Regions from separate parts of the Robertmurraya mesotrionivorans genome, predicted to be linked through region 1. Evidence: riboswitches for the same ligand, from Rfam matches in the RefSeq annotation. Region 1 holds a riboswitch; the other holds the start of a gene.
What was found. A riboswitch is a leader RNA that binds a small molecule or an ion and turns the genes downstream of it on or off. The one in region 1 is predicted to bind cyclic di-AMP.
Positions count from the first base shown of each region.

Region 1 (3,421 bases):
TGAAACCTTCTTCTTAGAAAGCGAGAAAGGCAAGAAAAACATTACTCATAGGAAGCCTCGTAAAAGCGGCGGAGTGGCGAAAAAACGAGGTATCTCCAAAGAACAAATTTGTGTTGTAGTTGCACACGATAGAAATGGTCAAATCCTATCGCAGATGGCAGGTAAAGGGCGTGTTACAGCCGTTGAGTTGGATAAGGTGTTAGGGAGTCATATCGACACCTCTGCTTTGCTATGCACTGATACAGCTACAAATTATAAGAAATTTGCCCTTATGAAAGGGCTTCAGTACGAACCTATTAACGTCAGTAAAAAAGTCTATGTAAGAAAAGGTATTTATCATATCCAGCACGTTAACGGCTACCATAAACGTTTAAAAAAGCGGATGGACCGTTTTCAAGGGGTCGCAACTAAGTACCTCGACAATTACCTTTTCTGGCACCAATTCCTTGAGTTAAATAAAAAGTTGCCGATACAAGAACGCATTAAGGATTTGCTTCTCGGCTCTTGTCAACGTGTTAACTTTACGACAGTAGAACAAATGCGAAGTGCTTAATGCCTATCTTTCTGACCAATCTTCATTAAAAATGCCAAAGCCTTCTGCAAAACCGATACATTCTTCAATTGAGTCAAGAAGATAATCATTTTGCACTTCCCAATCCTGGTCACAAAGAAATAGATAGTATCTGTCGTCTTTATCGTATTGTGCAATTGCTAATGCGGTTATTGGCACTTCATTTGTTGAACCATCTTCCTCTTCAAAAACCATTAAACTTAGTTGTTTAGTAGTGTCGTTTTTCGTGTATTTTAATACCTTTGCACCATCTAATTCAAGTGGAATACTCATAACAACCTCCTAAAATAACTGTTTAAAGGTATCATATCATAGAGCAACAATATTTACGAAAAGAGCCTTTATTAAAGACTATCCAGATAAATACCAATTTATATTTAGCCCAGGATTAACTCCCTTTTTTTGAACTAAGGGGCAGTAAGAGATGGTAGGCTTTTTACTTTTACAATAGGTGAGGCGAGGAGGAATTATTTTTGGGAACAGTTTATTCTTCAATACTTCCAAAACATGAAGAATTTATAAGAAAACAACGAATTTTTTTCGTTGGATCAGCACCACTATCAGCAGACGGACATGTTAACATTTCCCCTAAAGGTCATGATGTACTAAGGATATTATCTCCAAATGAAGTCGCTTATTTAGATTTAACTGGTAGCGGAAATGAAACAAGTGCCCATTTAATAGATAACGGTAGAATAACATTTATGTTCTTAGCTTTTGAAGGTCCCCCGATGATCTTACGTCTATACGGAAAAGGTAAGGTTATATTACCAGACTCACCAGAATGGAATGACATGGCTAAGCACTTTGATATCCTTCCTGGATATCGTCAAATAATCCATGCAAAGATTGAAACGGTAAAAACGTCCTGTGGATTTAGTGTACCCTTTTATTCATACAATGGTGAACGAGATACTCTACAACAGTGGGCTATCAATAAAAGCGAACAAGGCTTAGAAGAATATCGAAAAGAGAAAAATACTATAAGTATGGACGGAATAGTGACACCATTGGGAAAAAGTTTATCCGACTTTAATAACGATTAAATAGAAATAGTCCTTGTTGAGATAACTGGCCTTCAAATAGGAGAACTGAAATTATTAGGTGTTTTTCAGGAAAAGAATATTATTATAAGGTTGCTAATGGGGATGAATTATATTCTGTAACAGGTCTGTTTTCTCGATTATATTTTACAATATCAATTGTAGATGATAATTGTTCATTACTTTGAATAGGAAACAACGTCCAATCCCCAAATTTTGCTCCATTCGTTGCTAAAAAGAGTGGTATTTCATCAAGGGACCAAAATAGAGCCTTAAAAATGAACACTATTGACAGTATATTGTGCGAGTAATATATTTGTTTAAGATAAAACTAAATAAAAAAGCCGAATCATTTTTGAGCGGGGGAACCAATCTTTTGGGGTGTATCTACAATTTGTAGAAGGAGACTCTCAACTCCTAATCCGTCAGCTAACCTCGTAGGTGTTATTGAGGTGGATGTATTTTTACATACGGGCCATTCTATTCTTTAGAATGGTCTTTTTTATTGAGAAAGGAAGGAAGTATAAATGAAACAAATAGCTGTGCTTGGTTTAGGTAGATTTGGAGGAAGTTTAGTAAAGGAATTTAATGAATTGGGAATCGATACGATGGCGGTGGATAAGAGTATCGATAAGGTAAACGAATTCTCTCTATATGCTACTCATACTATTCAAGCCAATACACTGGATGAGCCGACCTTGAAGTATCTAGGGATACGGAACTTTGATTTAGTGGTTGTGTCATTTGGTGACGATATAGAAGCTAGTATATTAACAACGCTCCACTTGAAAGAATTAGGAGTCAAACAAGTTTGGGCTAAAGCACAGAATGATTACCATCATAAAGTTCTAGAGAAGATAGGTGCCGACCGAATTATTCATCCGGAGAGGGACATGGCTAAACGAGTAGCTCATCATATTGCATCGGAGAAGATTATTGATTTTATTGAGCTGTCAAAAGAACATAGTATTGTTGAAATTGTCGCTTCAGAAAAACTTCATAATCAGACTTTGTTAGAGCTTGATATTCGTGCAAAATATGGATGTAGCATTGTAGGAATTCAGCGTAATGAGGATGTGATTGTGGCTCCATTAGCAGAAGAAGTCCTCCATAAAGGTGATGTGTTAATTGTCATTGGTCACAATTTGGATTTGAATCGGTTTGAAGAAAAAGGTGTATAAGGATGAAAAACAAGATTATAAGCATTAATCCTTCTCAATTATTAGTATTGGTGTTTACTACCTTTATTATATTAGGAACAATTTTTCTCAAACTTCCATGGGCAACCACTACACCGGTTAGTTGGTTGGATGCGTTTTTTACCGCAACTTCAGCCATGACGGTTACAGGCTTGGTAGTGGTTGATACGGGAACCGCATACACCTTATTTGGTGAGATCGTAATTGCCTCATTAATCCAATTAGGCGGATTAGGAATTATGTCATTTGCAGTTTTAATTTATATGGTACTGGGTAAAAAAATTGGTTTTAAGGAACGAATTCTTATACAGCAATCATTAAATCAAACTTCGCTTGGTGGAGTTGTTCAATTAGTTCGGAACCTTTTCATCTTTTCGGTAGGTATTGAATTCATTGCTATGGTTTTGTTGTCATTACGTTGGGTTCCAGAAATGGGGTTGTCGAAGGGGATTTATTATAGCTTTTTTCATTCTATATCTGCATTCAATAACGCTGGTTTTGCCTTATGGCCGGATGGGCTCAGTAGGTACGTAGGTGACCCCGTTACGAATATTGTCATCACTTTATTGTTTATCATTGGAGGTCTTGGATTTACAGTTTTAGCAGAC
Region 1 covers NZ_JBPCCH010000002.1:501,319-504,739, reverse strand. Annotated here, with positions in the region: gene ACRX5O_RS06500 (IS1595 family transposase) at 1-553, shown strand, start outside; gene ACRX5O_RS06495 (hypothetical protein) at 557-844, opposite strand; gene ACRX5O_RS06490 (pyridoxamine 5'-phosphate oxidase family protein) at 1,045-1,617, shown strand; cyclic di-AMP (ydaO/yuaA leader) riboswitch at 1,947-2,073, shown strand; gene ACRX5O_RS06485 (potassium channel family protein) at 2,142-2,795, shown strand; gene ACRX5O_RS06480 (TrkH family potassium uptake protein) at 2,798-3,421, shown strand, end outside.

Region 2 (3,421 bases), on a different contig from region 1:
TAACAGTACCTTGGCCATAAAATGCATGGCACTTTGTAATATTCTTACACAACAAAAAGCCCTGCATTTTGCAGGACACAATGTATAACAAAATAAGGAGATTTTTCAAACGTATTTTTTTAAAAAGTGACAGGTATCTGAACCCGTTACGCACAGGTGCTTTTTTTCGACCTCACCTAATGCTTCAAATGATACGGCAAGGTCGAAACAATAACATTTTTTCTATAAAGCAAGAAGGAACGGATTAGAAGGCTTGATTGGTTATGGAGCATATTATGCCAGCCTTTTTTCGGAATGAACTGAGGGATTAACACAGTTACCCGGTAATTAGACTCACTGGCTTTATGCTCGACTGTGTCGACAAATTTGGTGAGTGGGTGAATAATGCTTCTATAATGAGAATGTAAGGTGACCAATCGTACGTCAGGCTGCCACTTCTTCCATTTTTCTTCAAAGCGTTTTTCTTCTTCACGATCAAAGGCTACGTACACAGCAATTACTTGGCTTGCTGATAGTGACTTAGCATAGTTAATGGAATTCTCCACTACATGGGTAATGCCAGCCACAGGTACGATGATGACATTTCCTTCGATGGGAAGTGCTTCTTCACAAGTGGTGACCCGAAGCTGATCCGCAATTGCCTCATAGTGCTTATGGATTTTATGAAAGATCAGTACAATCACGGGAATAAAAACAAGAACCGGCCATACCTGGCTAAACTTTGTGATAAAAAACATTAAAGTAACCACGAAACTTATAAGAGCACCGGTTGTATTTATCGCGAGCTTTGATACCCAGCCGGTTGGCTTTTCGCGAATCCATTTCACCATCATTCCAGTTTGAGAAAGGGTAAATGGTATAAAGACACCCACCGCATACAATGGGATTAAATTTTCTGTATGTCCATGAAAGATTATAATTAGCAAGATGGAAGCAAAACCTAAAATAATAATACCATTTGAATAGCCTAGTCGATCGCCTCGAAGTGTAAACATACGAGGAATAAATTTATCATTTGCTAAGTTTACGGCTAATAATGGGAACGCCGAGTATCCTGTATTTGCCGCTAGTATTAAAATTAAAGCGGTTGTCCCTTGAATGAAGAAGTACATAAATGTTCGACCAAAGGTTTGGCTAGCAATTTGTGAGACGACGGTTTCTTCTGCCTTTGGTGTAATGCCGTAATAATAAGCTAAGACGACAATTCCAGATAATAGAATCGCGAGCAGTGTACCCATTAACATAAGTGTCCTTGCCGCATTTTTTGGTGCCGGATCTTTAAAGTTTGGAATGGCATTTGATATAGCTTCGACACCTGTTAGCGCAGAGCTACCTGATGCAAATGCCTTAAGTAAAAGGAATAAGCTAATTCCCGCTACTGGTGTTCCAATGGGCGTATGCAGTTCAGGAGGTACCTGACCTGTAATCACCTTAAATAAACCAACTCCAATTAAGAGAAATAAGGCTAGAACAAATAAGTAAACTGGATAAGCAAGAATAGAGGCAGATTCTGTTACGCCTCTTAAGTTTAGAATCGTTAAAAAGATAACAAAAATAATCGCAATTTCCACATTATAGTCATGTAAAGCTGGGAAGGCTGAAGTAATCGCATCGGTACCTGCTGAAACACTTACAGCCACTGTTAATATATAGTCAACCAATAGGGACCCTCCGGCCACTAGTCCTGGATTTACACCCAGATTGGTCTTAGATACCACATAGGCACCACCACCGTGGGGGTATGCATAAATGATTTGTCGGTAAGATAATATTAGGGCCGTTAATAAAAGAAGAACGCCAATCGCTATGGGAATAGAGTACCAAAAAGCAATGGCACCTATAGAAACGAGAACAATAAGTATTTGCTCTGGTCCATAGGCAACAGATGATAAAGCATCCGATGATAAAATCGCTAATGCTTTTGTTTTATTTAACTTTTGTTCACCTAACTGGTCAGACTTCAAAGGTCTGCCAATAAGTAATCTCTTAATAGAAGAGACCATGTTTTACACCACCATCTAGCAAGATATAATGAAAAAAATCCACAAAAAAAGTCTACAAGCCATCAAGAAATAAGACTTGTAGACATTAGCAATTTTGCTCCACAAGCTTCACCTTCCTTCTCAAAAAACGCTTACGAGGTTAGCTGTCGGATTCGGGCCTCATGAGTAGCCCTACCTATTAAAGGATTCACCCCCGGACATTTTGGGTCCCCCGTACCAATGGTTTCAGCGATTTAAGAATATGAAACTTTGATTATCATACTCCCGCAATTTAAAAATGTAAATGAAAATTTTGTTAACTATTTTGGGGCTTAAGTAAGCACAAAGTAGACTTCTATTACCCCGTATAAATGGGTATAATAGGTTAACTATTAAAGGACATTGAAAGGACTATTTAACATGACAAAACCAAAAAAAGCCATTTTTGAAGTTGAGGAAAACGAAACATTAAGTGATTGTCTTGAACGAATGTCGAAAGAAGGGTATACTCCTGTAAAAAGGACAGAAAAGCCAGTTTTTCAAGAGGTAAAAGATGCGGGTGAGGTTACTTATGAGCCGATCGCCAGGAAAATCGTATTCGAAGCTCGGTTAATAGAGTAAAACACGAACATTAACTATACTTAAATTATAAACGTTCGACAATTTCATTGACAGATTATATAACAGATTGTAATATAGACATGAGATTAAATTCAGAAATAGCCCTCGTATAATAATGGGAATATGGCCCATAAGTTTCTACCCGATTACCGTAAATGATCGGACTATGAGGAAATGTGATATGCCCGGAGTAAGAGGCGCTTCTTTTGTGTCTCTTCCATCTTGTATGAACAAGCCCGGACAGATTCCTTTCCTCGTCATGGAAAGAATCTGTGTGGGCTTTTTATATTATTTAGCTAGGAGGGGTACAATGGAAGCACTAGTTGGAATTATTATGGGAAGCAAATCCGATTGGGAAACTATGAAACTAGCGTGTACAGTGCTAGACGATTTAAATATACCGTATGAAAAGAAGGTGGTATCTGCACATCGAACTCCAGACTTGATGTTTGAATATGCAGAAACGGCTCGAGATCGTGGAATAAAGGTAATTATTGCAGGAGCAGGTGGAGCAGCTCACCTTCCTGGAATGGTGGCAGCAAAAACAACTTTACCGGTTATTGGTGTTCCAGTTCAATCAAGGGCGTTGAACGGTTTAGACTCCCTACTATCGATTGTGCAAATGCCTGGAGGTGTTCCGGTAGCAACTGTTGCAATTGGAACGGCTGGTGCAACAAATGCTGGATTGCTTGCAGCTCAAATTTTAGGAGCATTTAATGAAGAGATTGCTTTAAAGCTTCAGGAGAAAAGAGAAGCAACCAAACAAACCGTTTTGGAAAGTAGTGATGAACTTGTCTAATCCAGTGATTTTACCAGGA
Region 2 covers NZ_JBPCCH010000012.1:876-4,296, forward strand. Annotated here, with positions in the region: gene ACRX5O_RS17240 (APC family permease) at 177-2,003, opposite strand; cyclic di-AMP (ydaO/yuaA leader) riboswitch at 2,116-2,244, opposite strand; gene ACRX5O_RS17245 (NETI motif-containing protein) at 2,403-2,603, shown strand; purine riboswitch at 2,689-2,790, shown strand; gene purE (5-(carboxyamino)imidazole ribonucleotide mutase) at 2,914-3,402, shown strand; gene purK (5-(carboxyamino)imidazole ribonucleotide synthase) at 3,389-3,421, shown strand, end outside.
Region 2: it holds a riboswitch for cyclic di-AMP, as region 1 does, so the genes downstream of both, ACRX5O_RS17240 (APC family permease) here and ACRX5O_RS06485 (potassium channel family protein) in region 1, are expected to answer to the same signal.